4 regions of the Paenibacillus sp. NPDC056579 genome follow, and region 1 is predicted to be linked to each of the others. Evidence: riboswitches for the same ligand, from Rfam matches in the RefSeq annotation. Region 1 holds a riboswitch; each other region holds the start of a gene.

Region 1 (7,720 bases):
GGTGCCGACGTCGGCTCGGGCGTCAATGGCTGCTGTTGTTGTTCTTCCGGCGGAACTTCCGCTGAGGGAGGCGCAGTAATAGCCGATATCGGGACAGGGGTAACGGTTTGCCGGGTATCCGGCGACCCAGGCCCTTGATCGATACGCTTCATGGTTTCCGTCCATTGCCTCATAAGCTGTTCCTGCCGGTAGCTTTCATAGCGGTCATTGAGCGTTGGATAGAGAAAAATAAGCATCCCCAGCAAAATACAAAGCGACGGTAACATTCTTTTGATCATCAGAATGGCCTAACCTACGAGTTTTTCAGCCATTTGCGGCGCAGCATGAAGCCCAGAAGGATCAAGGCGATACCGGCAGCTTGTACATAAACAGGGCTGGACTGTCCCGTTTTGGGAAGCGTCGCTGCAGGTGCTCCAGTGTCCGGCTGCGGACTGCCAAGCGGCACTTCCTGAGGCTCAACATCCACGATGATCTCCGGATGGTTGGTCTCGGGCTGACCCGGCTGGGCCGTGTCTTGTCCGTTCTCCGGCTTCACGACAGGCGGAGGACCTAGCGGGACCTTGATGTCGCCGTCAATTATGGTTTCTTTCTCCGGCTGCTTCGGATCGGTTGGCGGAACGGCTCCAGGCGTTGGCACCGGTACCGGCGTTGACGGTGAATCCGGTGAATCGGATGATCCCGATGAATCGGTTGAACCCGGGTTGGAAGTGTCCGGGAGCTTCAAGTTGGTTACGGTCAGCTTGCTGCCGTTCGCTGTCTGAATGGTGACCGGATATTCTTTGGAATCGAGTACGTAGCCAGTTGGAGCCATCGTTTCCTTCACAACGTAGTCGCCTGCCGGCAGCTTGTCGAAGACAGCGGTTCCGGTGGCGTCCGTCGTTGCCGCGCCGATTCGATTCAATCCGGAATCCTGCTTCCGGAACAGCTCGAAGACAGCTCCGCTAAGTACCAGCTCGCTTTGGGCCGAATCGACTTTGCGGATCGTCAGGGAGCCTACCGTGACCGGCGGCTTAGGTGTGTCGGTTTTCGTATTGGCAACGGTTAGCTGAATGTTGCCCGTGCTCTGAATAGTGACCGGATACTCTTTGGAATCGAGCACGTAGCCGGCCGGAGCCGCCGTTTCCTTCACAACGTAATCGCCAACCGCCAGCTTGCTGAAGGTGGCGGTTCCGCCGGCGTCCGTCGTTGCCGTACCGATCCGATTCAATCCGGGATCCTGCTTCCGGAACAGCTCGAAGACAGCTCCGCTGAGCAGCAGCTCGCTTTGGGCCGAATCGATTTTGCGGATGGTCAGAGAGCCTTCAATGACCGGCGGCTTAGGGTTGGAAGACTTCGTGTTGGACACCGTTATCTGGAATCCGCTCGCGCTTTGAATCGGCACGGAGTATTCTTTGGAATCGAGAATATAGCCTTCAGGAGCGGCGACTTCTTTCACGACGTAATCTCCTGCAAGCAATTTCTTGAATTCGGCTGTACCGCTTGCATCGGTTGTCAAAGTGCTGATAAGCAGCTTCTCCGAGCCGGATTTCCGGTAAAGCTCGAAGGTTGCGCCGCCAAGCCGAACCGTATGGTCCGACCCGTCCACTTTGGTGACCGTGAGCGAGCCTCGGATCCCGCTGATCGTACCGGAGCCGCTGCTGACTCCTACTACGATCGTGTTGGTTGTATCTTTGGTTACCGTAATTTCATTATTGCCCGAGAACGCAATTTGGTTGGATACGGCATCTTTATCGTTGGCAACAATGAGAGACTGATATTCCAATATGGCCGACGTGGAAAGAACCTTCAGAAAGCTTAGCTCGAACGATTGCTTGCCGTCGCTATCCGTCCGAAAATCCAGGGAGTAATCCGTTCCCTTGATCAGCTCCGCACCCTTGGTCACCGTTCCTCCTGCATTAACTACGGTCGTGTAGAGCTTGAACGTATCGGGCAGCAGCAGCTGGTTATCGGAAGGTGTGTCGATCAGCTTGGCATCGGCTACCGTGGATTGTCCCCGGTTGATAGCGACGGTCCAGGCGATTTTATTGCCGGTTTGCTGGCCGCTCTTGTTCACGTATTCGCCGCCGTTGGGAATAGTGACGGAAGCCGTCAGCGGCTTCGAAACCGCCGTCGCTCCATCGAAGAAATCAGCGGTGTTGTTAACCTTATCGCCGATAAGCTTCCCATCAAGACTTGTTGCAAAAACAACGGTATAAGGAGCGGATATAGGCTTCAAAAAGGTTACAACCAGCTTATTATTCTCGTTGACGGCGTAGCTGTAATAGGTACTGTCGACTACAGACCCTAGTGCAGGGCTGCCATTGGCAGGGATGGTCATGTTGTACACGGCAAGCGAGTTGTCGACGAGCTTCTGACCCGACTCCAGCGTATCGTCAACGATCGCTTCGGCAAGCGGTTTGCCGTTATAATTCACGCCGATCGTCCATGTAATCTGCTTGGAGGAGGCGTTATAGACGCCGTTCTTGAAGCCGTTGTTCTTCACCTCGACTCTTGGATCGAACGCTGCGGAAACCGTCTTCGCCTGCGGCTTGGATGCACTGTCCGTCCAAGCGATGGAGGCATGGTTAGGGAAATTCGTCCCGCTTCCAACGAGCCAATCCAAATGGAATTCCGTTTGGAAGGTGATGGTTACCGAGCTGTTCAGCGCCTTGTTGAAGCTCACCTTGAAGCCTTGATCGGCCGGTATGGCAGGATCCACCGTGTAATCGGATGCCGGCATTGGGTTGCTGCCTTCCTTTACAACCAATGACCCCGGTACGAGACGAAGCCCTTTGTTAGGGAACGTATCGGCAACGACCACGTCACTCATCGGCTGGCTGTCGCGGTTAATGGCGATGGTCCAGTCTACCGTCTTGGCGGCGTAGTTTACCGCTCCAGCACTTTTGCCGATAACGACTTGAATCATGGGGCGCGTTGCCGTTTTGTTGTCCCCGCTGCCGGAAGTAACCTTGTTCGTCACCACAGAGTTGTCAAGCACGCGGTCGACGGCCTTAGTCTGATACTTGATCAGGTAAGCGGACGTGATGCTGGTGTGGAATTGCAGCTTAAATCCGGCGGTTCCCGTGCCTGTCGCCGGACTTACCGTATACTGGGATGCAGCCAGCTCGGCGCCGACGGTTTGGGATCCGTTCGAGCCGATCGTCACCGGATACACGTGGATGGAATGATCGACCAATTTTTGAGTATCGTTGAATAAGTCCGTCACATAAGCGTTAGCTTGAACAATCGTTTTTTCGTTGTAATTGTATTTGATTTCCCAGTCAATCGTTTGAGTGAAGCTATCGTATTTCGTTGACGACTTGTCCAATGCGGCGCCTCGCTGCACCTTAACGGAGGCTGTTGCGCTGACCGGCTGCCTGTCGCTTCCTTGAAGCGTTGCCGTGTTCTCAAAGATCGGCTTGTCCTCATCTGCAATCGGCGTTTCGTACTGGATGCGGTACGCCGAGCGGATAGGGCTGTCGGTAAAGCTGACGGTAAGCAGATTGCCGGCCGTACTGACACTGTATTTGCCGGCAGCAAGCGGGGCGCCTGGAGCTGCAATTCCATCCAGATTCATATTGAGCTCGTACACAGCCACGGTAACAGGTGATCCGAGCCCCGCTGGAATCGGGTCGGTGACGACCGCATTTTGGATGACGGACAGGTCCTTGTTCACGTCGACTTCCCAATCGATACTTTTTGCGTTATAGCCTTTCGGCACACCGCTTTTCGCAATGGCGGAAGTCACATTCGGCCTAAAATGGAGCGTAAACACCTGCTCCCCGCTTGAAACGGGAATTTTAATAATCTGCGTCGTGCTACCATGGATGACCTGGGTATCGAACTCGGTCAGGAACGTTAAGGTTCCTTGCACATCGACCAAATGCTCGATCGTTTGCAAGGTCATGACTACCTCGTGGCGGTCTTTATTCAGCTTGAATTTCCCTATGGCTTCACCGCCGCCGGACAGAAGCGGCTGCTCGGGAATATCATTGTAAAATTTGAATTGCTCCGGCACCTTGAACGTGAACGTGTCCCCGTTCTTGTAAGGGTGGCCGTTGGGCAGAGACCAGGTATAGTCCAGCTGTACTTTCGCGCCTTGCTCGTATACCGTCTCCGTTACCACTTGACCGGATTTGTCGTACACCGTCATCGTTACGCTGTTAATAATGCTGCCGGGTATCGCAGCGGCGTTTGCCTGTGGCGAAAGGCCGACTGCATACATCACCTGTACCATGAGCATAAGAGAAGCGAGCAGTGTACTTATCTTCTTTACCATGACTTCTATGGCACCTCCGTTTTTTGTCCTGTCGTTATTCCCAAAACCCTATTGCCTGGCCTTGCGCCAGGCTTGCAGCCTCGGATGCACGCAGATTCATCGATACCTCCTTTCCCTGTAATCGCACTTCATCTAATGCAGAGTTGATTTATATGTAAAGAGTGTGAAGTGTCTTGTGCAAGGTTCGGCACGGCAAGCAGCTGTGCCGGAACAATATGATGGCGCTTTCCGCTTGGCGGCAATAGGTCGCAGTGCGCGGATGCAGCATACTCGCTGACTGAAAATTCATGGGGCGGATTCCCGGCTGCAAACGATGCTGCCATTACTTCCTTGAACCGTTCAGGAGAGATGCCCAAAGCATGAATGATGCGTTCGCAATCCAAAGCTTGTCTCATAGTAAAGCCTCCTCTGGAAAAATAAAAACCACCCTTCATCGAAGAAAGGTGGTCCGGTTGCACTACTAGCTCCATCGAATCCAAGTGCCCAGATACAGATTCGATCTCGTCGCTTACCCAATAAATATATTAGCATAGGGCTGCGCGCATTTCTGTGTGATAATCCACTGCCTATATGTGTAATATGCCACAAAATCAAATATTTGCCAATTGAAAATGTCCGTTAAAGTGCCATCTGGCGATCTGTAAACCCTACGCCAACCACGTCCTCCGCATTGCAAAAAATGAGAAACGCCTGCGGATCGATCGACTGAACGAGCAGCTTGAGCTTGTGGACGTCTCCGGCACCAAGCACGGTCATCATAATAACGCGTTTATCGTCCGTATAGCCGCCGGTTCCCGACAGCTTGGTCAATCCGCGGTCCAGATCATGGAGCACGGTTCTCGCGATCGATTGCTCGTACATAGCGGAGGAAATAATGTAAGCGACCTTGGATTCGCGATGCAGCTTGAGCGTCACATCGATGGTTTTGCGGGTGAGGAATACGCAAATAAGGGCGTACAGCGGTTTTTCCGGGGCGTACATGATGCCCGCCGCAATCACGACGATCGAATCCATCACCATCAGCGATTTGCTATGCTTGACGCCCCTCCACCGGTAGATGATCTGGGCGATCAGCGTGAAGCCGCCTGTGTTACCTTGAGCACGGATGACGAGTCCGAGACCGATTCCGGTCATAATGCCCCCGTAAATCGAAGCGAGGAGAGGATTGCCGGTGAGCGGCTCCCAATGCTTTGTAATGTAGACGAAAAAAGGAAGCAGCAGAGAGCCCGCAGCGGAAGCCGCCAGCGAGCGGATGCCGAGAGGATAGACGCTTAAGAGCAGGACTAGCAAACTGCCGATCCATAGCATGACGGAAGGGTCGACCCGGAACAAGCTTCCAAGCAAAATAGACGCTCCCGACAAGCCGCCGGAGGCGATTTGATTCGGGCTGAGAAACCAGTTGAAGCTGAGAGCGACGGCAAATGTGCCGGCGGCTATGGTGACGTACCGTTTGAGCTGCTGCATGATCCGATGCCTCTTCTCTTTTAGTTTGAAGAGATTATATGCCGGATCCCTATTTCTTGCAATGATTCCCATTAATGCATCTGCGCTTCATCGCCCGCATCCTTTAGCGCAGCGGCGCGGCGTGGAGGCGGTGGAGCGGAGCGGAGAGCAACGCCGCGCCGGCGGTTATACCGGCACGTCGCGGGTACCCCGGCGCATCGGAGACTGGCACAACGGGCAAGCCTTGGACGCAAGCTTGCCTTCCTTGACGCTGCTGATCCGCGACCAGGCAGCGCAGCCTTCCGCGGTGCAGAGCCATGCCTGCACCGTAACCAGCTTCGTCGGCGAGCCGCCCCGCTGCTGCCCTGTCCGTTCGTACGTCGAACGGACGGCAGGGGCCGGGCGCGCCGACGGCCCTTTAGCGGCGGAAGCGGTGCCGACTCCGCCGGAGACTGCGCCGTTAGCCGCGGATGACGCCGCGCCGAACGGCGCCAGAATGAAGCGCGACACGTGCGCCTTCTTGCCGCGGTAGTAGGCCGGGGAGCTGATGATCAGCTCCTCCTTCGCTCTCGTGATCGCCACATAGGCGAGCCTCCGCTCCTCCTCCAGGGCGGCGCGGGAGTCCTCCTGCGGCTGCAGCTTTTCCCGCTTCTCGCGCTTCTCGTTCTTCGCTGCTCCTTCACCGGGCTCCAGTGCGGAGCTGTGCGGCAGGATGCCCTCGGAGGCGCCGATCACGAACACGACGGGGAATTCCAAGCCTTTGGCCTTATGGATCGTCATCAGCGTGACGGTATCGGCGCCGGGGTCGCTGCGCAGCTGCTCCATCGCCTGATGCATTTCCGTCATATGATCGATATGCTCGACGAACTTGGCCGCCGTGTCGAACCGCTTGGCCGACGCTTCGAGCTCATCGAGCGTTTCCTTCAGCATTTCTTTGTGGGCCGTGAGCGAACGGCCGTCCGCCGTCTCCATGAAGGCGTCGTAGAAGCTTCGCCGCATGTGCCGGATCGCATCGGCCGGCTTCATATCCGAAAGCATGTGGATGAGCTTGATCCGTTCCATCACCTTGTCCTTCTGAAAATCCTTCAGCTCGGGAAGCTCCCGCAGATGAATCAACGGCCCTTTCTTCTTCTTCACCTTCTCGCAGCGGTGAATAAATTCCATTCCTCTGTCGCGGTTAATATACAGCGTCTGAAGAATGCCTCCCAGCGCCTCGAAGTTGCGGCGGTCGAGAACAAGCCGCAGGTGGTCGATCAAGGGCCGCACCGCCCACTGCTCATAAAATAAATCGACATTGCCGTAGTGAACGAACGGAATGTTGTGAACGACGAGCTCCTCCAGCATCGCCCGGCTGCTGCTCGCGCTCCGGTACAGGACGGCAAAGTCGCTGTAGGAGCGCTTCCCTTGCTCCACCTCTTGACGAATCCGGTTCAGCACCTGCTGCGCCTCTTCGTCGGTATCTCCCGGGCGCATATATTGCGGAAGCTCCGTACTTTGTCTGGTGGCGAGCAGCGTCTTGCTCTTGCGCTGCGTATTGTGCCGGATGATCTCGTTGCCCAAGCCGACAATGCTTGCGGTCGAGCGGTAGTTAATGTCCAGCGTAACCGTCTTGGCGCCAGGGTATTCCGTGTGAAACTGCAAAATAAACTCGTGGCTCGCGCCTTGAAACGTATAGATCGTCTGATCGTCGTCGCCCACGACCATCAGGTTGTTCTGCGGTGCGGCAATCATGCGGACAAGCTCGTACTGCAGCTTGTTCGTGTCTTGAAACTCATCGTTCATGACGTAACGGAACCGGTTTTGCAGCGACGAGAGCAGCTGGGGCGATTCCTTCAGCAGACGATGGGCGAACAAGAGAATGTCGTCGAAGTCCATTTTGTCATTCGCAGCCTTCCACTGCTCGTACTGCATAAAGATATGCTTAATATTCGCCTCATCCGGCGTCCGTTCGGGAAGGCCGCTCAAATCGACAAGGTTCATTTTATAGGAAGAGAGAGCGGCCAGTATCGTCTCGGGCTC
Region 2 (7,720 bases), on a different contig from region 1:
GCTAACGAGCTTGCCAATAAAGCAATTGCCAATACTAGAGCCGCAGAAGAAAAAGGAGGCTACAGCGAGGATCAATAACTGCGGATGAGCTTGCTTGCAGCTCAAGAATACCATAAGTTCAAACGCGGCTGCCTTTGCTGGCAGCCTCTTTCTGATTTCGGAGTTCCTTCGGAGCCAGTCATGCTTTTTTCAGCAGGTTCCCCAGCGAATTGTAGCCAAACGTTTCTACTGCATAGACCCTATTTCCGCTTCCATCCAGCTCCAAAGGAGTCCTTTTCTGACAAGTCGGTTCATTGCATCGTATTTCAATAGCATAGCAAATCGTATTTATCAAAAGCGTTGGTTTGCCCTAAATTGTTTGTTCGATTTTTTCAATTAATACCCAATTGATCCCTTCTTCTAGCTCAATATCTATTTCCTCTAGAAGCTTGAATCCTTCTTGTGCAATTCCTTCATCCATTCCGTATAATTCAAAATACCTCTCTTTGAACTGCGCGTACCAGAAGTATGCGCTGTAATAAATAATTGATTTTTCTAGAGAAAGTGAACCAACATTTCTCTTTATGCAGGTATAATACGCTCGCAGCTCATTTAATCTATCATCATCATAATTAGCAATGCAAAAGACCTGCATATTCTCATCAGAAATATAACTTTTTAATTCGTCTTCATTTAAAATTCTCATATCCACCGACCGGCTATCCTTTATTCAAACTATAAGAACAAATTTTAACACTGTTTACCTATGTTTTTTAGTGAATGCAACAAATCATCTTCTATCCATAATTTTTGCGGTTGCTTATTTCCTGTAAATCCTTCGCATATACCAAACTATTAGGAGAACAATCCCAACAATAATAGTTACCGTTGGATAGATAAATGGAAAAAAGAGGCTAGGCATGACATAAGCAATGTCGGATTTATATCCAATAAATGATGATGACTGAGATGATGCTTGGACCAGTTTCACTCCTAACAAGTACTTTCCACGATCACGATATGTAAATTGTTCTTCAGTTAGTCGGCCATCTTTATCCAAGTATAATATGTTCCATTTTTTGGCTCTGTGTATCCCCTCTTGTCCAATTGCCAGCATGTCTTCGGATTATAGCTATTGTTTCTTCATTACTTTTTTTATCAGTAACTTTTATTATATTTAGCCACGACAAGTAGTTGCTGAATTTTGTTATGTTTGGAAACAACCATGCTTCTGTTGGTGAGGATACTTCTTTTCCATTCACTCGAATGACGATTTTCATAATGTGTTTAGCTTCTTTGTCAAACTTGTTTAACACTGACTTTGGAGCTTCAATGCCAGTATCTTCAGTAAGTACTTCAATAATATTTTTGTTCCAGAAAATTGGCTTAGAAGGGTCATGTGCAAACGTGTTTGTTTTATCCGATTGATTATTTATGTTAATCATCTGATCTAATTGATATTTCGAATTGATGTATGCTTCCAATACACTCTCGCGAACCAGCAAGAACATCGGATAAACAGAAAACAAAATGAGTAAAATGCCGCTAACCGCTAGCAATGTGCCTCTTCTTTTTGACAACTGCAGCCACGTCCTAATCCAATACTTTCTTTTTTCTTTTTAATAACGTCACATAACTCATGATCGTGATCGTTACAAAATAAATCGTTGATGCCACTAACCCTAATTTCACAACAAGCGAAGTTAGGAAATTTAAATATAAATTATAAAACCAAGCTAATGCTGCGCCTGCTAGCAAATATAAAATGTATGAAACCGCTAGTCTCATGATTAAACGGTCAGCTAGTTTTGCAGTAACTTTATCTAACAAAAAGGCTGCTGGTGCCCCTATAACAATAAACACAGGTATACTGAAATAACAAAAAGCAACTAATAAAGAACCAAAGTCAAAAAGAGAGCCTCTGTAAACAAAGTAAAAACTCATAGATAACACAAAACATATCGAGGCAATTATCGAAGCGAGCACGTACTTAATGCAATTCACCTACATTCTTGTATAGCCATCGAGGTTTTCACCGTTATTTATAATCGAAGTCAGATTTAAAAAACACAAAAAAACCAACACTATCGGGCGGCCCGGCTGCCATCCCTTTTCCATGCTGATGCATGATGTAAGGCTTAGGCCCGTGGCTTTGCGTCCCTGCCTTTCGACAGGTTTGCCTTTTTCTGTTCAGTCGGTTTTAGTCCCAAAAATGAGACAGTGTCTTTAATCCTAATATCCAATATTCTACATTTAGTAGAAATGTCCTGCATTATTTTGTAGCTTTTTCAAATCTATGTCGAAAGTTGTAGGACCTCACAGCACAAAAAAGCGCCCCAACCGTCTCGCGGTCAAAACGCTCCTCTTCCTTCCCCTTCTAAATCTCGTACAAAAAGAACGCATAATCCGTCGGAACGCCAGGGTGTCCCTGCTGTCTGAGCATCGCGGTAATATTGCCGCGGTGGTACGTTCCGTGATTGCTCAAATGCTGGATAATATCCGCATAGCTCGCTTTCATTACCCCATATGTCGGGTGAGGGTACTCCTTCAGCGCATCCAAATCCTTGTCGGAGTAAAACGTACGATACTTTTCAGCCACCTCATGGTACAGCGCTTGAATGCCGTCCAGGCTAATTCCCTCTGTCGCTTCCGTAACTTGCTTGTCCAGCGCCAATATTTGCTCGAACGTACCGCCGCTCATAATATGCAGCCATCTGCTATCGATCCGGTAGATATGGACCAGCGCCTCCGCAATCGATGGAAAAATACTTTGGATAACGGACCGGTACGTCTCCTCCGGCAAAGCTTTCAAATGATTGATAATTCTATCGTTGGCCCACACGTGATATTCGAGCAGTTGGAGTGCTTTATGGCTCATTCTATTTCCTCCTTAAGGATAACTTAGTTTCTAGACCGATCATACAGCACCTTGACTGACAAAACCGGTCAGTGAAGCTACATCGATTCGTAATGCTGGACCAGCGCCGACGAGATAGCGACCATTCTTTCTTTCAGCATGGCCGGCTCAATAATCCGAATCGATTTTCCATACGATAACAGTGTATAAGGCAAATACGAAACTATGGATCTCTCATCGAGCTGAAAATGCGCCGTCGTCGCCGTCCGCTCCACTAAGACATGACCGAGCAGCCAATGCAGACACAGATCGTTGATCGCCTGCTCATACCCTTCTACCCGGATCGACAGCATCGTTTCCGGATTATCCATATCCGGCAGCAGCGTGTTTAGGAAAAACTGCCGTGCAGAAAAATCCACCGGCCGCTCGAATGCCGCCCCTGTACGTGACAACGAACGGATTCGATCCACACGGAAGCTGCGAATTTCCCGGCGGAGATAGCAGTAGGCTACGATGTACCATTTTCCTTTCCAGTAGACGATGCCGTAAGGATCGATCTCGCGCTGCTCGGAAGGGGGATTTGCCTTCATATAGTCCATGAGGAGAGTGGCTCCATTGGCAACGGATAGCTCGAGTTCCTGAAGAAACGTTTCCAGGGAGCCATCGGACGGAGGATTGATGACATCGAAACCGACGGTATGCCGGTTGATCTGGTGCAGCTGCTCTTCGTTGGTGTACTTTTTCAGCTTGCCAATGGCACGGTTCAACGCTTCACCAAAAGGATACCCTGCCTCCTCGGCGAACACGGCTGCATGAATGAGCGCTTTTTGCTCGTTAATATCGAAAAAAAGCGGAGCTTCGTTAAACTGCCCCAGCAAGCTGTAGCCTCCGTTATGACCGGAATCGGCGATGATCGGCACACCGCTCGCGCACAGCGCATCGATATACCGGTAGACGGTCCGGATATTGATCTCCAGCTCTTCCGCAAGCTGTTTGGCGGTGATGCGTTTGCGGGTCTTCAGTAACCATAGTATGGAAAGCATATTGTCGGCTTTGGACATGGCTTACGATATTCCTTCCTTTTCGAATAGACTGGCACATAATTTCATTTTATTTCCAGTGATGAGATTATTCAATCGTTTTAGAGGGATTTCGAATGATTACGGGCTCTTTTGCAGCTGTGTGAAAAAAGCGACGACAAACTCGCGGAACCTGCGGACAGCCAATGAATCATAGCGCCCTTCCTTCCAAATAAGACTGATCGGACGCTGACACCGCGGTTCTTCGATAGGGATGGCGACCACCGTCGTATGATCCCAATATCTTAAGTTCAATGCTGTGCTGAACGAAATACCCAGTCCGGCTTTGACCAAGCTGCGCACCGAGGCCGGTTCATCAATTTCAAAGGCGATATCAGGCTGGATACCGGCTTGTTCGAAATAATAATCGGTCAGATCACGAATATTGCCGCCCTTCTTCAATTGGATGAACGTCTCGTCGGCCAGCTCGCTTAGCTGAACATGAGCCCGGTGAGCTAACCGGTGTCCGTGTGGAACGATAAGGACGATTTCGTCATTCATTAGCGGGACCCGCTGAAGACCCGGATGCTCTACCGGCATCGAGCTGATACAGAGATGAAGCTCTCCGCTTTGCAGCTGTTCGATCATCTCCTGCATAGGCAGCTGGTGGACACGGAATTTTACCTGCGGATACTCGCTGTGAAAAGCTTTCAGCATATCGCCCAGCACTTGCGTGGACATGACCCCGAGGGAGATATAGCCGTTCTCCGCTCCCGCCAGATCGCTTACTTCCTGCAGTCCCTCCCGGATGTTCAACAGCGCTTGATCGATATGCTTCAAAAAAGCCCTGCCAAAATGGTTCAGCCGGATTTGCCGCCCTTGGCGGTCGAACAACGGTACCCCAACCTCCGACTCCAGCTTCGCAATCGTCTGACTAAGTGCAGGCTGTGCGATGCGCAGCTCCTTGGCCGCACGCGTCATATGCTCGTGTCTGGCAACCGTCTGAAAATATTTCAGCTGCAGCAGCTCCATCCTTAACCCTCTCCCTGCTTCGACTCGTCCGTGAAAAGATAAAATAATTCATAAGTTCTAATGTATTAACAAATACTCCAAATTGTATTTTTTTATATAAGCGGTTAAGAGTAGTATAGACAATGGTGCCAAAAAAGTCACATTGCAAGGGGTTTTCTATCTATGAACGATAAAATAACGATTCCCGTCTGGGCTATCGGAACGTTTCTGGTCGTTATGAACACGACCATGTTCAATGTCGCTCTGCCCGACGTAATCGAGCAGCTCCATATTACCGCCGGACAAGGCTCTTGGATCGTATCGGGGTACTCCATTGTCTTCGCGCTTTCGACGATTATATTCAGCAGGCTGTCGGACTTCATCCCGATCCGCAAGCTCTGGCTGATAGGCGTCACGCTGCTTATGCTTGCATCGGTCGTAGGATTTTTCTCGGACAGCTTCGGTCTTGTCCTGTTCGCGCGGCTGTTCCAAGCGAGCGGCGCAGGAGCCACGCCCGGCCTCGGGATGGTTCTGGCCAGCCGGTACGTGCCGTACGAGCGGCGCGGCAGAGCGATCACGATGATCGCCTCGGGAAGTGCGTTGGCGTTTGGTCTGGGACCGGTAATCGGGGGAGCAATTACACAGTATTTGGGGTGGCACGAGCTGTTTCTGGTCACCTGCCTGGTCGTAGTTCTGGTGCCCTTCCTGTTGAGATTAATCCCGAAGGAGTCGCTGCCGAAGGTTCCTTTCGATTATTTCGGCGCAGCATGTATCGTCGTGACATCCTCGGCGTTTTTGCTTGCGGTAACACAGCTTTCCTTCGTCGTGCTCATCGTGAGCCTGGTTTGCCTGTTCATCACCATCCGGCATTTGCGCCGTGCGGAGAAGCCGTTCATTCCTCCTGTTCTGCTGCAAAATCCCGGATACCGGAAGCTGGTGCTCCTCGCCTTTATGGCGTTCGTGTTGAACCTTTCAATGCTGTTCTTAATGCCGTTAATTTATGCAAAAGTATTCCAGCTCGGGGCGGCGACGATTGGACTGATGATTTTTCCCGGCGCGTTTTTATCCGCCTGCCTGATGAAGCTCGTCGGACGCTGGATCGACCGTTACGGCAATTTCCGCTTTCTTGTTCTCGGCCATTCGCTGTTGGCTGTCTCTATGCTCATAGTCTTTTTATGGCTCGATGTATCGCCCTATGTCACTTTGTTTGCTTATCTGCTGTTCTCGCCATCGCTCTCCGCGGTTACTTCCTCCCTTTCAAACGAAGTATCCCGCATCCTGCCGAAGCACTTGATCGGTTCGGGAATGGGGCTGACCCAGCTGTCACAATATCTCGGCGGGTCGTTCGCCGTTGCCGTATGCGGCATCCTGCTCGTATGGCAGCAGCAGTTGAGCCCGACATTGGCGTTTAAGCACATCTATTTGCTGCTATTCGTAATTATGATAGGCTCACTGGGGATGCTGGTTTTGTATCGAAAAGGCGCCCGCGCCGCAGACTCAACCGTCCCTGCCGAGAAAAGCGCCTGAGCTTCCGCTTAAACCAGTGAACTCTCGATTCAAGGGTGCACAAGCCATAGTAACTATTAATGCGATTAATCGTTATCCACTTTAAAAAGAACCGTTCCTCACGGCCGCTTGGAAACTGCCTCCAAGTTAAGTGCCGGGAGAAACGGTTTTTATTAATCGAGCCTTATTCAGCTTGTGCCGCCCGAACCGTCTCCGCGATTCATCGCCGTCTCGCCGGTCCGCGTCAGCTCCAGAATGCCGTACGGCTCCAGCAGATGGAGGAACGCGCTGTTTTTCTCCGCGTCTCCTACGACTTGAATGACAACGGAGCTCAGTCCTACATCGACGACGGAGCAGCGGAACGTCTCGACCATCCCGAATATTTCCGGGCGAACCGCAGGGTCCGCGCGCAGCTTGACCAGCATCAATTCCCTTGCGAGCATCGGATGCGCGTTCAAATGGTTGACTTGAATGACGTCGAGCAGCTTAAGCAGCTGCTTATTGATTTGTTCGAGCATCGGCTTTTCAGCCTGAACCACAATGATGACACGTGACAGCTGTTCTATTTCGGAGAGGCCGACCGAAATACTCTCGATATTGTAGCCTCTTCTTCCGAACAAGCCGCATATTCGCTGGAGTACCCCGGGATGATTGTTGACCAGTACGGATATCGTTTGCTTTTGCATCGGCTACACATCCCCCAGTATCATATCGCTTAATGCTTTGCCCTGCGGAATCATCGGGAATACTAGTTCGTCTTTGGCGACCATACAATCGATCAGCACCGGCCCTGCCGTCTGCATTGCTTCTTGCCATGCCTGTTCCGCCTCCTGCTTCGTCGAAGCTCTGAGCCCTTTGACACCGTACGCCTCCGCCAATTTGACGAAGTCGGGGCTTCCGGACAGATCGATATGGCTGAAGCGGCCTTCATAGATCAGCTCCTGCCACTGCTTGATCATCCCGAGCGTCTGGTTGTTGATGACGACGATTTTGACCGGAATGCTATGAATGGCGCAGATCGCCAGCTCCTGGGCACACATTTGCATGCCGCCGTCGCCATTGATCGATATGACCAGCTTGCCGGGATTACCTATCTGTGCTCCGATTGCAGCCGGAAAGCCAAAGCCCATCGTGCCGAGCCCGCCGGAAGTGATGATGGATCGGGGATTTTGAAACCGATAAAATTGCGCCGTCCACATCTGATGCTGTCCGACATCGGTCGTGATGATCGCCTCGCCGCCTGTCGTCTTGGAGATCATCTCCAGCACATATTGCGGCTTCAGCTCCGTCTCCGAATCCCGGTACTTCAGCGGCACCTCCGCCTTCCACTCCCACACCTGGCGCAGCC
Region 3 (7,720 bases), on a different contig from region 1:
GGCTTCAAAGGCGGACGTGAACAAAGAGGTTTCTGCTGAAAAATTGGCATCGTAAGCAGACATGCCCTCACCTGCCTATAACGATCATTTCGAAAAAATAACACTTTTTAACAATCTGAGTTTTACAGTAGCAAAACTCGCTTTGTGAGCAAGGTTGTTTTTACGGCCAATTCGAATTTTGCCTCCGATCGCCTCGGGCTTTTATAAATTTTATTGTGGTGAAAAAGCGCAAAATGGGATTGTTAACTATACGGTCTGGTTCAGACGTTATGAAGATATGGAGTGAAGAGAATGTCGGAAATTCAATTAATAGCCACGGCTCCGATGGGGCTGGAGGCTGTAGTCGCCCGTGAGGTGCGCGATTTGGGCTATGATAAAGTAACCGTCGAGAATGGGCGCGTTAGCTTCATTGGTGACGAGTTGGCCATCGCGCGGGCAAACCTGTGGCTGCGCACGGCGGACCGTGTGCTGGTGAAGATGGGCCAGTTCGAGGCCCGCACGTTCGACGAGCTGTTCGAAGGGACCAAGGCGCTCCCGTGGCCGGACTGGATTCCTGAGAACGCCGAGTTCCCGGTTGAGGGACGTTCCCACAAGTCGCAGCTGTCCAGCGTGCCTGCCTGCCAAGGCATTGTGAAGAAAGCGATTGTGGAAAGCATGAAGCAGCGGTACCAAACCGAATGGTTCCGCGAGACCGGCGCGCGCTACGTGATCGAAGTCGCGCTGCTGAACGACGTGGCGACGCTGACGCTCGACACGACCGGGGTGGGGCTGCACAAGCGAGGCTACCGTAAGCTCGTTACGGAAGCCCCGCTGAAGGAGACGATGGCAGCAGCACTGGTGCTGCTGAGCCGCTGGCGGGCGGAACGCCCGCTGTACGACCCGTTCTGCGGGTCGGGAACGATTCCGATCGAGGCGGCGATGATCGGGTGGAACCTGGCGCCAGGGCTGCGAAGAACGTTCGCAGCCGAGGCGTGGCCCGTCGTGCCTGAGGCCCTATGGGCCGAGGCACGGGAAGAAGCCTACGATCTTGTGCGGGACGATGTCCCGCTGGAGATCGCAGGCTCGGACATCGATCCGGAGGCGATCGATGTAGCGCTTGCGGCAGCGAAGTCGGCCGGGCTCGCGAAGGAGCTGACGCTGAAGGTGCTGCCGGTGGCCAAAGCCCAGCCCGCCGGCAATTACGGCTGCATCATTACGAACCCGCCTTACGGAGAACGTCTCGGCGACCGGGGCGAGGTCGAGAAGGTGCTGCGCCAGCTGGGCGGCATCACCTCGCAGATGCCGACATGGTCGGTCTTTATAATGAGCCCGAGCAAGCAGCTGGAGCATTATATGGGACGACCTGCCGACAAGAAACGCAAGCTGTTCAACGGCCGGATTGAGTGCAACCTGTACCAGTATATGGGCGAAGGCGGACTGTACGGCTGGCGGCAGGACAAGCCATCGGATAATGAACAACGGGAGCGTTAATATCCGCTCTCCTCATAACAAATAAAGAAACCCCGCGCGAAGGACGACGTTCTCCCTACCATCTACTACAAAGATGGATGAACCTGTCCAACGGCGGGGTTTACCTTTATAAAGGCTTGATCAAACGGATGTGCTGCAGGTTCCGGTCTGATCAGCCATTCCGGCTGCAGCCATCCGGTAAGATCGCTGCTAGCCTTCCAAGCTCCGTCCATCCATCAGATACAAGAACTCCGCTGCCAGTTCGGATTATTCCGTCCGCTCCATGTATTGCTCCCGTCTCGGTCCATTAGAGACAGCGCGAATCGGAACGCCGATCTGCCGCTCGAGATAACGGACATACTGCTTCGCTTCCTCCGGAAGCTCATCATATGTTTCGATTCCAGTAATGTCGCATTTCCAGCCGGGCAGCCATTCGTAGACCGGAACAGCACGCTCCAGAAGCCCCGTAGTAGGGAATTGTTCCGTTCTTACTCCATCAATTTCATACGCCGTACATACAGGGATTCGATCCAAATAGCTCAGCACGTCCAGCATTGACAGCGCAACCTCGGTAGCCCCCTGCAGCATGCAGCCATAGCGTGTCGCAACAGCGTCGAACCAGCCCGTCCGGCGAGGCCGTCCGGTCTTGGCGCCGAATTCGCCGCCCCGATTACGCAGCTCATCCCCTTCGGCTCCATGAAGCTCCGTGACGAACGGCCCTGCGCCGACACAGCTGGAGTAAGCTTTGGCTACGGCAATAATGCGCCCGATTGCATATGGCGGTATTCCCGCTCCAACGGCAGCAAAGCCGGCCAAGGTCGAAGAAGACGTCGAGTACGGGTAAATGCCGTGATCCGGATCGCGCAGCGATCCAAGCTGACCTTCCACGAGCAGTGATTTCCCTTCACGAAGCATTGTGTGCATTAGTACCGTCGTGTCGCAGACAAAGGGTCGAATGATTTCCCCTTCCTGCATCAGCTGCTCTACCAGCTGGTCCGAAGCCATCGCGCTGCGCCCGTACAGATGCTCGAGCAACGTATTTTTCGCTTCCAATGCATGGTTCAGCTTGGCGCTCAGCCGGTCTTGATCGTACAAATCCGCCACTTGGATACCCAGCTTCGCATATTTATCGGCATAAAACGGAGCAATACCGGATTTGGTCGAACCGAACTGCCTGCTCCCCAGCCTCTCCTCCTCCAGCTCATCGAATAGAATATGATAGGGAACCACTACCTGGCACCGGTCGGATATCTGCAGCTGCGGCTTCGGCACATTCCTTGACATCAGCTGATTGTACTCATGGATCAGCCCGCTCATATTAAGCGCTACCCCGGGACCCAGCACATTCACTACATGTTCGTGAAACACGCCTGAAGGAAGCATATGCAGCACAAATTTCCCGTACTCGTTAATGATCGTATGGCCTGCATTGTTGCCGCCTTGAAACCGGATCACCGCATCGGCGGCCGCCCCCATTCGGTCCGTCACCTTGCCCTTGCCTTCATCTCCCCAGTTAGCTCCCACGACAGCCGTTACCGTTCCTTTCATTTCGCACCGCTTCCTCTCTCATTGTTTTGACAAAAAACCTCGGCTACTCCATCCGTAACAACCTCTTAAGCTCCATTTGATTCATTCAGCTGAGGTTTCTTTTACGATCTCATTATATTCTGTGATATGATATTAGAATAATGAATAATATAGATAGCTTATATAAGTGGAGGTAATAGGTAATGGAGCATCATCTGGACGGGTACCGGGTATTTCTCGCCATCGCCAAGACAGGCAGCTTCTCCCGAGCGGCGGAAGCGCTGTATATTACTCAGCCGGCGGTAAGCCATTCGATGAAGCAGCTCGAGGAAAAGCTGGGCGGGCCGCTGTTCTTCCGCACATCCCGCGGGGTGAAGCTGACGGTGGAAGGAGAGGTGCTGCTGCGCTATGTCGATCAGGCCTTCAGCCTTCTGACGGAAGCGGAACGGAAATTGACCGAGATGCACCAAATGCTTGGAGGCGTCGTCCATATCGGAGCCAACGATACGCTGTGCAAGCATATTTTGCTTCCTTACCTCGAGCGGTTCCACAAGCAATATCCCGATGTAAAGCTGCATATTACGAACCGGACCTCTCATGAGACGATCAAGCTGCTAAAAGAAGGCAAGATCGATTTCGGCATCATCAATTTACCGGCAGAAGATCCGCAGCTGACCATTCGTCCGTGGAAGCCGCTGCACGATATCTTTATCGCAGGAGCAAGCTTCGGGCATTTAAAGGACCAGCCGGTCTCCGCCGCCGAACTGGCCGCCTACCCAATCATCATGCTGGAAAAAGACAGCAGCATGCGCAGCTATATCGACCGGTATTTTCATAGCCAGCAGGTGCGGCTCGTTCCCGAGTTCGAGCTGGGCAGCATGGATCTGCTCATCCAATTCGCCAAAACCGGCCTAGGCATTTCCTGCGTTACGGCGCAATTCGCCGAGGATGAGCTTTCCTCCGGCGAGCTGTTCGCCCTGCAGCTGGAGCCGCCCATACCGCCCCGGCATATCGGGATCGTGACGTTAAAGGACGTCCCGCTATCTTTTGCAGCCAGAACGATGCTCGATCTTTGTCTGCAGCAGTAAGCGCAGTCCGACAAAGCAGGTCCAGCGCTTTTTTCTCCATAAAAAAAGCACCCCCTACTGCCCGTTCGTGCAGTAAAGCATGCTTTATTCGAAGATTCTATCGTGGTTAGAAAACCTATCGTTATGCTCCGGTTCGAGGCTTGGCGGGATCGCAATTCGGTCGTTTGACTCCTGCCGTCTGCGCCAGCTTCGTCAAATAATAGCACAGCTCGCGGGCCATATGGTCCGCTATTAGAGGCTGTACCGTACCTAGCATTTCTTTGCTCAGAGCCAGCTCCTCCAGCTCCCGCAAAAACTCGCGGAACAGCGCCGACTCCAGCTCAACTTCCTTATGAAAACGGGACAATGCCGGAAAATCATGCAGATTCGTTCTCATATATCCTGCCAGCTCGATAGCTTTTACATAAAAATCGGTAAAATGCGCCTCGAACGTCCTGCTCATCTCAATCAGCCGTTTTTCCGTTATATCAAGCTCTGCTGCAATGATACCGGCATGACCTGACGTATCCGAGAGCCAGATCAAATGATGGTGCACTTCGTCAAATACGGGCGGCGTTTCCCCTTCCAGCAAGAAGGGCAGCACCCTCAAATATTCCTCAACCTCATTCACCATATGGTTCAAGAAAGTGGGGGAAAGCTGAATGCCTATGCGGCCTGCAAGCGAGCGTTCCAGCAGATGAAGCTTGAAGAGCCGGATCTCCTGGGCTTTTTGAAATGCCGCCTGATTCAGTTCCATCATTTGGGATACACCATCATGCTGCCTTGCCCGCTCCAGCAATCGATCGAAAGCGGCTATAAAGCAGCTTGTGCGCTCTATTTCTTCCTGTTCGTTCGGGGCGAGCGCATTGAAGATGAAGCGGGCATGATCGCCAAGCACTTGAAGCCAAAACCGATGTTCGAACAAGGCGGCCGAGCCATAGTCGGACTGGTCCACGGTTGCACTCCTCCCATAGGCAGCTTGTATCCGGCATACCTAGTTACTTGGCGTGTTTCCGGATCATAGGCATTTGTCATGATTTCTACTCCTATGCAAGGTATGCTCAATCATCCGGCTCGGTGCATAACCGCTAATCCTTGATCCCTACGTCGTTTGAGCAACAAGCGCTATCATCGCTTTTATTAGGCTAAACGTCTTGCTTCGGCACGACAGCTCAAGTAGTCATACAGACTTAAGAACAAGTCATTGACAAAATCGCACCGGAACGAAAATTTCACTTCGCCGCGCCAGTAAAACGTCAGCAAATGGCTGTTTTTGCCCATCACCATCTCTACATCCCAGCATGGATTGTGCAGATCGAACACTTCCTGGTTTATAAACATTTTAGGGCCTTCATTCGACAAATAGACTCCGATCAGATTGCTGCCGATTTTTGTGAAAAAGCCTTGTCTGGTCATAAACTCCCGTTCTTCGTTCGACATGATCTCTCTCCTTCCTTTGATTGTGTGTACTCGAAACATGAGAAAAAACTCCTCGTCACCTAGGCGGGAGTCCGCTATATATGCGTATCACCGTTCCTTCGGCAGCTGGCTGGCAGGTTTGCTCCTGAGAAGATCCTTAGCCCCTTTAGCTTTGCGTCGCAGGCTTTCGCCTGTTTTGCCTTTTTCGAGTTCGAAATTTGTCAATTCGTGTAATGAAATACGACAAGAATAGCATATAAGATAGGACCAATGGAATACATAATTCAAATTTCCTATTTTTGTTCCGTTTCTACGGACTTAAGACTCATTTTGTATAAAATTTGTCCTCTGTAGTAAAACCATGTACCCGCTAGCGTAATAACAGCCATAGTCGTAAATAAGGACGGACCGCCCCAATGAGTAAGAAGAACGCCCCCCACCAACGGACCTACAAAATGCCCGACATTGTTAAACGACTGAGCTCCGAAATAGGTCCCTCTCATCCCCTCCGGCGCCAATTGGTCGACGAGCACGTTCGCTTGAGGGTAATTGAGAATTTCACCCAACGTGAAAAAGAACATCGATACCATAAAGCCGAACCAGCCTGCGGATACGGCAAAACCGATATCTCCGACGGCGAACAATACATTGCCTGCGGTAATAGCAACCATCGGCCCCCAGCGTTCGAACATCCGCGACAGCGGCACTTGAAACAAGACGACGACAACCGCATTCAAGCTCATCAGCATGGCGAACAGCGCCGCGCCGCCTGCTACATTTTGCTCCACATATTGCGATAAAGTCACCGTCATTTGGGCATACCCGATAGCCCCCATTATCGATCCGCCGATATAATAACGGAACACCCGGTCCGCACGTACGACATTCCAGGAGGACTTTATCGTTATGTCGCTCCGTTTCTCCCCCTCAATCCGCTTGATTCCGAATCGCAGCAGCAGCACGTACAATCCGATCGCATACAGCAAGTAAATCAAGCCTGTAGCCATGAATGGAAGCCAAACCTCCATTGTGCTGAAAAAAGCGCCAAGCAGTGGACCCACCGCCACACCAACGTTGATGGCAATGTAGCGCAAGGAAAATACTTTCAGCCTTTTTTCACGCTCCGTTACATCGGCCATCAGTGCTTGAGACACCGGCTCATACAAGGAGCGGCATAGTCCGTTCAGCATATTCAGCAGCATGAAGGCAAGCGGAGACTTGACCATCGCGAATCCTCCAAAAACGACGACCCAGCCGGACAAGGCGAACAGCATGATCGTTTTGCGCCCCAGCCTGTCCGACAAAGCGCCGCCGACAAATCCGCCGACGGTAGCCGCCAATGGGCCCAGGCCAACGATCAAGCCTATAAGGACGGGGTTTATATGCGATTGTTTCGATAAGTAAATGGCCAGAAAAGGCATACTCATGGATGAAGCGGTTCGGGCGAGGATCGTGCCTAGCAGAAGAACATGAACGATAGGATGATAGTCTTGCAAAAAGCGGAGTAAACGCTGCATACGGTGTGCCCCTTTACGGTAAATCTAGTACGTCCGTTTTATTTACCATAGGTAAATAAATAAAAAGATTTTCCCATTATACTGCAAACCGCTGTTTTTGTCTTTACAAAAAAGTTAGCCGCTTCCCCTATCTTTACACACAAAAAAAGCCCGGCTGCTTGCGCCAGGCTTCTCGGTTTCTGTCATGGATTCGTCGTATCAACGCTGAATCACGATTTTTTGATATATTTCGCCGCTTTCTCGATAGCTTCGTCTTCCGTGGCTCCGGTTACATACCTTCCGTTAATGAAGATAAATGCAAACCGCGAGCAAGGTCCGCAGTACGATTTGCAGCCGATCTTGATCTCCGTACCGGGAGCCAGCTTCTGAAGCTTCGGTACAGCCGTCTTCATTTTCATATGCTTGCATTTATCGCAGACGCGAATATCGTTCGCCATAGTAAACCAAATCCTTTCCTATCGCAAAACGGCTTAGTGGTCCCCGTGATTGCCCTTGCTAGGATTGGTTACGGCGAAGCCTTCTTCCGGCGTATAGAAATAGTCGATGCGTACTCCGTCCAGCAGCGGCTCGTCTTTTTTCAAAATCACGTCGATGCCTTTGTCCGTGCTTACCACTTCATCCTCTTCCGTCGGAGTGTCCAAGCTCATGCCATAGTGGGCGTGGTCTCCATGGCTGTGAGTAATATAAACGCGGAGCTTCAATTCTTTGTTCTCTTCTTTTTCCAGTTCAGCCAACAGCATT
Region 4 (7,720 bases), on a different contig from region 1:
GAACAGCCGATTTCTTCTTTAAATTTCCGGCTGAAATAATATTCATCACTGAAGCCGACGCTCTGGGCAATAGACCTGAGCGATTCACCGGACTGCACCAGCAGCTGCTTGGCTTGATTGATCCTGATTTCATTCAAATACTCCATGGGGCTCTTATGGAACTGTTTCTTGAAAGCCCTTGAGAAATAGTCCGCATTCAATCCCGCGATTTCCGCCAGCTTCTCCCGGGTAATGGCCAGCGGGTAGTTCCGCTCCATATACTCCAAGGTTAGCGGTATGGCCTCGCTCGACTCCCGCTTTTCTTTTGCAACGGATTCTTTGAATAAGATGACAATCAGCTCTTGCAGCAGCATAGCCGCTTTCATGTTCTCCCAGCTGTCGGAGCTATGATTGCAAGTGTCCATCTCCTGGACTTTATCGATCAGTATATGAAAATGAGGAGGATACACCTCGTAGGGAGCATTCATATCTATAGGTACGAACAGTCCTCTATCCGCAGCCTGCAGCACATAAAATTGGATGTAATAGTAGTCCGCCCGCCGGCTGAGGGGGACGCTTAGTTTTGCGTCAGAATTGGGGGAGAGTAAAAATACTTTCTGCTGCCGCAGCGGGTAGCTTCTCCCGTCCATCGTCAGGTCCCCTTCTCCCTCCAGGAAAATCAGCATCCCGTTCAAAGAGGAATCCTGCTGAAAATACGCTTCATTCAAAGTCAAGTGCTGGACGTTTTCCAATTTATACGAATAACTGGCGAGCTGCTTTGCATAGTCTAAGCTGTTCTCCATGCGCACTTATCCTTTCGCTGAAAGTTGTGTTGCAAGTATTCATAGGCATCATATAAACTTATTATAATGATAACGATTCTCACTATCAATTAAAAAGCACACGCAAATAGCCCGGAAGAAGGTTAAGTTATATCAGCTACACCTTCCATCCGGGTTATCTAATTAAACCTATGCTGTTGTAAGAAAGCTGCTCTACACTTCAGAGCATCTAATAAATATAATCTTCACACCGATAACCTGATTGCTTTCATTCACAGCCAAGTACGCTCCATACGCCCCGTCCCCCATGCCTGTACGGGAAACGACGCCACCGTCCATGACCCCGGCTTCCACCGCGCTCTCCGTTATATCGCAGCAAGTCTGGTACCATTCGCTATCTTCCGAAGCAGCTTGATCCTGACCTTCAACGTCAGGGATTCTATACTTGGCGATATCGAAGATTCCGGCTTGACCGCTATCTACACCAACGATAAAGCTGCATTTCATCCAGTGCAGGTCGTCCTTTCGTTCATCGAAGGAAGCGTGGCAAGCCACTAGCCTCGAACAAGCTTCGCCCCAATCTCTAACGTCCTGCTTCTCTACATAACCGATCCAGGTTCCATTCAGAACTTGATCAATAACTCCTCGGATCATCGCCGTCACATTGTGATCGTAGCATGGATCCGAAACGATTAAGGATCCGGAACCTACTTCAAAGCTTCCCAAACGAATCATCCCGTTACTCCTCCGATTATCTCTCATATCTACTATATGAATCCATTGTAATCCGAATGGAATCAACATATCAACGAAAAAAAGCCTGGCTACTTCAGCCAAGCTGGGTGTTGTATCTGCAGCACTTAAGGGTGGCAGTTTACATTCCGCCCATTCCGAGATTGAACTGCCATATAATTCCGAACTTGTCCGTCAGGCTGCCGTAACTTTTGCTCCAAAAGGTTTCTTGCAACTCCATGATCACCGTTCCGCCTTCCTTCAGCTTGCTGAATGCGGACTCGATCTCTTCCTTGCTTTCTGAAACTACGGAAAGGCTGATGTTGTTTCCTGCAGTGAAAGGCATGCCGGGGAATACATCCGAGAACATGACATTGCTGCCGCTAATGGTAAGGCGCGTATGCATGATCAGGTTCTTCGCTTCCTCCGGGAGAGGATATTCCGGATTAGGAGGAGCCTCTCCGAATGTCATCATCTTCGGCTTCTCCGAACCAAATGCTTCTGCGTAAAATTCCACGGCTTCGCGACAGTTCCCATTAAAGTTAACATAAACATCAACTGACATGCATATCACCCTTTCAATAAGATGGTGCCGATCAAGGACACCTCTATGACTCAGTATACTGTATGTACATATAGACAGGCTATTATTCATGCAAAATTAACAAAACAACCTCTACCAAGTCCACCTGAATGATCCAAGTCCCCCTCGTTGAACGCAATTCATTCCATAAATTGGAATAGGATTATACGCACCTAAACTCGCTATTTTCGAAACTCCCGTTCCGGAGGTCATTCTTGGCTCCGACATGTTGCGCCTGACCCTGCCAATGTGTGGACACGAAACGAAAGTGAAAGAGGCGTTCACACCTATCACGCAATCTGTCATTATCGGCCCGATGCCGAATTAGGTACTTATCCATACTAAGGAAAAAAAGCACTTCTCTGCCCCTTGGGAGCAAAGAAGTGCTTAAACTCATTCTCCGAACTCTGAATCTATAATAGTATCACTGCCCGAGTCCAGGCTTAATAATTCGTAAATTCAGGTCCTGTATAATCCGAAGGAATAACAATCTCGCCGGATTTGATTTTTTCTGCGAACGCAGCGATTTTATCCTTCACGTCTTGTGGAACATTAGGTGACAGAGCAAGCCGAACGGCATCCGGATTCTCAAGTCCGATTTTTTTCACGGTATTCGGCTTCCAGGTTCCCTCGGTCAAATCTTTAATCGCTCCGTAAACCGTCAAGCTGGCGTCCGAAATAGCAGATCCGATGAACACATCTGGAGCATCGGCATAGTAATCGCGAACGTTAGCGAATTGATATACGCCATTCTCGCGAGCTGCCTCCGTAACACCGGAACGAGCCGTATTCAGCATTGTGAAGATCATATCCGATCCTGCGTTAATTTGAGCTTGCGCAACTCGTTTCGCCAGAGGGGCATCTTCCTGATTGCCTGTAAACGTAGTGAGCAGCTTTGCGTTAGGGTTTGTGTATTTCACACCGTCGGCATAGGCTGCGCGTCCCAACAGACCAGGGCCTACGCGTGCACCGGAAATATGCGAAACCACGTTTGTTTTGGTCAACAATCCTGCCGCAGCGCCCGCAAGCCATGCGGATTCTTCCTGCTTCACCTGATAGCTGGACAGGTTATCGCCGGTCAAATTCGTTTGAGTGTTAACAAATTTAATTTTTGGATATTCTTTGGCTACCAGCTTCACAGCTTCCGAGCTTTGTCCTGCATGGGCAATGATCATATCCGGCTTTTTCTTAGCCAGTTTTCTCAGCTCATCCGCAATTTTAGCTGTATCATGCGGGATATTTTCCACAAACGTCGCTTTGATTCTGAAATCCTTTTCCGCCTTCTTCAAACCGGTATAAGCGGATTCCATAAAACCGCCGTCCTTGGAGGAACCTGGAATCAACAAGGCGACTTTTGCTTTTTTATTATTGGTGTGTGACGGGTCCTTGCTAGCTTCTGCAGTAGACAAACCGGATGAAAATACAAGTGCCATCGCCAAGCTCGACAAAGCCAATTTCGAAAGAAGTTTTCTCAAGATGTACCCCTCGTTTCCAATTAGTAGTTTTGTCCGGACAAATCAGAGAATAAACTAGACTTCATTTTTTGTCAAATTATGCCGAAAAGAAATATGGGGAATAAATCCAAAATTCGTGTAGTGGCGCCGCCTACAGACCTATTCCTGCAAAATCATCCATGACAAACGCACTAAATTCCGACATTCCGGTACGCAAAGTAAGTATTTAGTTTTAGTAAAGAGGTCTTGTTTTTTTCAAAATGCTATATTATACTTTGGCAAAAAGATACACCCGGAATTACGATAAAGGCAAACTTCTCGAAAGAGAAGGACGCAAAGCTACGGGCCTAAGGATTTGATCTATGGCAGCCGGGCCACCGAAAATTGGGGGGGCGTCCATCCCTTTTTTTGGGGGTGGACTTTTTTTATTTCACATTATCTCAGGTGGGGGATGCTTGGAGCATGAAGTATATCCGAAATTTGCGAATCAAAACGAAAATTGGGGGAATGCTTGGACTTTCCATTGTGTTCCTGCTCATTATCGGCATTACAGGCTATCTTGTTATGGACAAAATGGCTAGCAATGCCCGTGCTATGTACGAGGAAACTTTAATCCCGAACAGTCTCGTTGAGGGACTGCTGTTCGGAAATTCGCAAATGGATTCATTGCAGCTTGAATTGCTGCTGGCCAAAGACGAAGCGATCATTAAGCAAATCCAAGATCAAATAGTCCAGACTCGCGACAAAAATCAGGCGACTCGAAAAACGCTCGAGCAGATTACATTATCTCCGAGGGCACAAGAGCAGTACAAAAACTTCATCGACTTAATCCCGAAAAACAACGAAGCGAAGAAGAAAGTCGACGACTTGGCAGTTGCCAATCAGAAAGAAGCGGCGCATAAAGAGTATGTGAATTCGTTCAAGCCGATTCGTGCGGAAATGATCAAGAGCCTGGAGAACGTTGTTAAGTTCAACGAAGAAGACGCAAAAGTCTTTTACGAGAAAAGCATTGAAAGCTCCAAGATGGCTACCTCCATCATCGTTATCGCAACGCTGCTAGCCGTCGTTTTATGCTCCTTGATCGGATATGGCATTGCCAATATGATCACAAGACCTGTCCGCAGCATCCAGCAATTGATGGCCAAAGCGCAGGACGGGGATTTAACCGTAAACGCTGCATACCAATCCAAAGACGAAATCGGTCTTCTCTCGAAGGATTTCAATGGAATGATCGGAAGCTTGAGAGAAATCATCGCGAAGATCGTCCTTGAGTCGCAAAACTTGTCCGCAAGCTCGGAGCAATTGGCAGCGAGCTCCGAACAATCCACCCAGACTACTCATCACGTTGTTGCGGCCATTCAGGACATTGCCGGAGGCGCGGATCAGCAGCTGCAGAGCACTACCGAAAGCGTACGAGCTATGGAAGAGATGGCGACCGGTATTAACCGGATTGCAGAATTCTCGGGCAATGTATCAGCCATGTCCATGGAGGCTTCCAAAGAAGCTGAAGAAGGCAATATTTCGATTCAGAAAGCAATGTCCCAAATGGACTTAATCCGCGAGTCGGTCAATGATTCATCCAAGGTTGTCAATCAATTGGGCACACGTTCCAATGAAATCGGTCAAATCGTCGATGTAATTACCGATATTTCGATGCAGACGAATTTGCTTGCATTGAATGCCGCGATTGAAGCCGCTCGGGCCGGCGAGCACGGAAGAGGCTTTGTCGTCGTAGCCGACGAGGTCCGGAAGCTGGCGGAGCAGTCGAGACAATCGGCGGAACAGATAGCGGAGATCATCCAGCAAATTCAAGGCGAGACTCGCTCCGCGGTGATCGCCATGGAAAAAGGCAGCCGAGAAGTCGAGCAAGGCACCGTGATCATGCAGGAAGCCGGCGAAGCGTTCCGCAACATATTGAACGCTGTACAGCAGGTCGCTTATCAGATGCAGGAGGTTTCTGCCGCTTCCGAGGAAATGTCGGCAGGCACCGAGGAAATTACCGCTTCGCTCCACGACATGAGCAGCATTACGGAAGCCGCCTTCTCCAAGACGGAGAGCGTAGCAGCAGCTTCGGAAGAACAATTGGCTACTATGGAAGAAATAGCGGAATCCGTCAACGCCTTGACACGGATGGCCCAAGAGCTGCATGAAATCACCTTGCGTTTTAAAAGCTGATAGCCCCCCGTTTACCGGAGGCTGTAAAACAGAAGACCGCCGTTGGAATGAACCAACGGCGGTCTTTCGCTATTACAAGATCTTGTTCCACTGCTTACGGCTATGTGCATCCATCGCGTTAATGTCTACGATCTCGCATCGTCTGCCCTCGATATCGGATATCAAATATCTGCCGGGTGCCGGGGATTGCAAGTGCTCGTGCAAATTCCTCAGCGCTAATGTCATCGGCCCCAGCGTCGTCTCCACTTTCCATATCCATAGAGCCGGCTTCTGCTGAATTTTCTCGATATGAGTAATTCTCGGAATCAAATACCTTAGATTGAGCTCCCTCTCCGCTTCCTCCCTGCTCGCTAGTTCGAGCTCTTGAAGGCTGCGGATAATCCCGATCTCCTCCTCCTTCGGGTTGCGGACCGAGATATATTCCGTCGGTTTGGAGAAGGGGTACGTCCGGTATAGGAGCACCTCCGGATACTCCACACCTTCGATAACGGCTTGAAGTACGCCTCCCGGACTGCGTCCCAGCCACACGTTGTGGCTGTCGAGTAACACAATCTCATATGGATCGCGCTCGCGCATTAGCTCTGCACCCCCTTGATCTTGGACAGCTCACGCTGTGCTTCCACCAGCTTAAAGTAAGCGCCTTGTTTATCCAGCAGCTGCTCGTGGGTTCCGATCTCGACAATTTGTCCTTTATCCAGCACGACGAGTCTATCCGCATTGCGCAGCGTAGACAATCGGTGAGCGATAGCGAATGTCGTTCTCCCTTTGACCAGTCGGGATATCGCCTCCTGAATTTGCCGCTCCGTCTCCGTATCTACGGAAGCCGTAGCCTCGTCAAGGATCAAGATGCGGGGATCGTGAACGATAGCTCTCGCGATCGCAATCCGCTGCTTCTCCCCTCCCGAGAGCCGATGGCCCCGCTCGCCGACCTTCGTGTCGTAACCGTCCGGCAGCCTGACGATGAAATCATGGGCGTTGGCGATCTTCGCCGCCCTCATGATTTCTTCCGGCGTAGCGTCCGGCTTGGAATAAGCGATGTTCTCGGTAATCGTCCCGTCGAACAGGAATGTTTCCTGCAGCACGACGCCGATCTTCTTGCGAAGATCCTCCTGCTTGATCTTCTTCAACGGCACGCCGTCTATGGTAATGGTGCCTTGATTCGGATCGTAAAACCGGCAGATCATATTGATCAGCGTCGATTTCCCCGCTCCGGAATGCCCCACCAGTCCGATCATCTCTCCCGGAGCGACGTTCAAGTCGATATTCTTCAATACGGGATGATGCGCTTCGTATCCATAGGATACCTGGTTCAGCACGACGCGTCCTTCAACCCAGTCCATCGATACCGGCTCCAGATCGTCCGGCACATCGGACGGAGTGTCCATAATTTCGAATACGCGGTCGGCGGCAGCCATCGCTCGGCTGGTCCAGTTCAGCGCCTGGCTGAACCATTGCAGCGGTCCGAACAGCATGCCGAGATAAGCGGAAAAGGCCATCAGTGTACCGAGCGATATTTCGTCCCGCAGCACCATCCAGCCCCCGAAATACCAGACGAGAATAGCGCCGGATGTGGATATTAGCGCGAACAGCGGGAATACCCCTTGCCACATGCCGTCGGCACGAATATTTTGCACGACAAGCTCCTTGTTGGCATCGCCGTACCGCGACATCTCCGTAGGCTCTTGGCCGAAGGCCTTTACGACACGAATACCTTGAAGAGCGTCGCCTACGAGCATATTCAGGCGGTTGATCGCCCGCCAATGACGATACCAGCGGGAGCGGATCGTCGGCCAAATGATCATGGATGTGAATACAATCAGCGGCGTAGGCAAGAGAGCATATATAGCCAGCTTCCAGTCGAGACTGACCATCATCGTAATGACGGCCGCCAGCATGAGCACTTGCCCCGAAATCCACATGACCCCATCGGTCAAAAATTGCCTCATCGCTTCGGCATCGCTATTCACCCTGCCGATAAACTGCGAGGTTTGCCTGCGATCGAAGAAGCCTAGCGA

Evidence for each region. Region 1 has a riboswitch for cyclic di-GMP ahead of ACFQ88_RS29050 (hypothetical protein). Riboswitches for the same ligand answer to the same signal wherever they lie in the genome.
Region 2: it holds a riboswitch for cyclic di-GMP, as region 1 does, so the genes downstream of both, ACFQ88_RS34045 (hypothetical protein) here and ACFQ88_RS29050 (hypothetical protein) in region 1, are expected to answer to the same signal.
Region 3: it holds a riboswitch for cyclic di-GMP, as region 1 does, so the genes downstream of both, ACFQ88_RS10105 (hypothetical protein) here and ACFQ88_RS29050 (hypothetical protein) in region 1, are expected to answer to the same signal.
Region 4: it holds a riboswitch for cyclic di-GMP, as region 1 does, so the genes downstream of both, ACFQ88_RS01050 (methyl-accepting chemotaxis protein) here and ACFQ88_RS29050 (hypothetical protein) in region 1, are expected to answer to the same signal.

Annotation. Positions count from the first base shown of each region.
Region 1 covers NZ_JBHTVD010000009.1:154,899-162,618, reverse strand. Annotated here, with positions in the region: gene ACFQ88_RS29060 (class D sortase) at 1-278, opposite strand, end outside; gene ACFQ88_RS29055 (collagen binding domain-containing protein) at 293-4,258, opposite strand; gene ACFQ88_RS29050 (hypothetical protein) at 4,387-4,653, opposite strand; cyclic di-GMP riboswitch class II at 4,696-4,779, opposite strand; gene ACFQ88_RS29045 (YitT family protein) at 4,877-5,722, opposite strand; gene ACFQ88_RS29040 (UvrD-helicase domain-containing protein) at 5,888-7,720, opposite strand, start outside.
Region 2 covers NZ_JBHTVD010000013.1:185,174-192,893, forward strand. Annotated here, with positions in the region: gene ACFQ88_RS34030 (ABC transporter substrate-binding protein) at 1-78, shown strand, start outside; gene ACFQ88_RS34035 (hypothetical protein) at 350-691, opposite strand; gene ACFQ88_RS34040 (hypothetical protein) at 1,032-1,559, opposite strand; gene ACFQ88_RS34045 (hypothetical protein) at 1,573-1,965, opposite strand; cyclic di-GMP riboswitch class I at 2,067-2,170, opposite strand; gene ACFQ88_RS34050 (DinB family protein) at 2,357-2,857, opposite strand; gene ACFQ88_RS34055 (helix-turn-helix transcriptional regulator) at 2,935-3,897, opposite strand; gene ACFQ88_RS34060 (LysR family transcriptional regulator) at 3,997-4,887, opposite strand; gene ACFQ88_RS34065 (MFS transporter) at 5,050-6,393, shown strand; gene ilvN (acetolactate synthase small subunit) at 6,561-7,058, opposite strand; gene ilvB (biosynthetic-type acetolactate synthase large subunit) at 7,062-7,720, opposite strand, start outside.
Region 3 covers NZ_JBHTVD010000002.1:569,904-577,623, reverse strand. Annotated here, with positions in the region: gene ACFQ88_RS10125 (THUMP domain-containing class I SAM-dependent RNA methyltransferase) at 292-1,470, shown strand; gene ACFQ88_RS10120 (adenylosuccinate synthase) at 1,717-2,997, opposite strand; gene ACFQ88_RS10115 (LysR family transcriptional regulator) at 3,180-4,064, shown strand; gene ACFQ88_RS10110 (DUF2935 domain-containing protein) at 4,186-4,998, opposite strand; gene ACFQ88_RS10105 (hypothetical protein) at 5,184-5,483, opposite strand; cyclic di-GMP riboswitch class I at 5,581-5,673, opposite strand; gene ACFQ88_RS10100 (MDR family MFS transporter) at 5,756-6,979, opposite strand; gene ACFQ88_RS10095 (YuzB family protein) at 7,189-7,416, opposite strand; gene ACFQ88_RS10090 (iron-sulfur cluster assembly accessory protein) at 7,450-7,720, opposite strand, start outside.
Region 4 covers NZ_JBHTVD010000001.1:194,664-202,383, reverse strand. Annotated here, with positions in the region: gene ACFQ88_RS01070 (helix-turn-helix domain-containing protein) at 1-782, opposite strand, end outside; gene ACFQ88_RS01065 (DUF4241 domain-containing protein) at 975-1,496, opposite strand; gene ACFQ88_RS01060 (VOC family protein) at 1,636-2,058, opposite strand; gene ACFQ88_RS01055 (BMP family protein) at 2,520-3,551, opposite strand; cyclic di-GMP riboswitch class I at 3,829-3,912, shown strand; gene ACFQ88_RS01050 (methyl-accepting chemotaxis protein) at 3,993-5,705, shown strand; gene ACFQ88_RS01045 (DUF1854 domain-containing protein) at 5,778-6,281, opposite strand; gene ACFQ88_RS01040 (ABC transporter ATP-binding protein) at 6,281-7,720, opposite strand, start outside.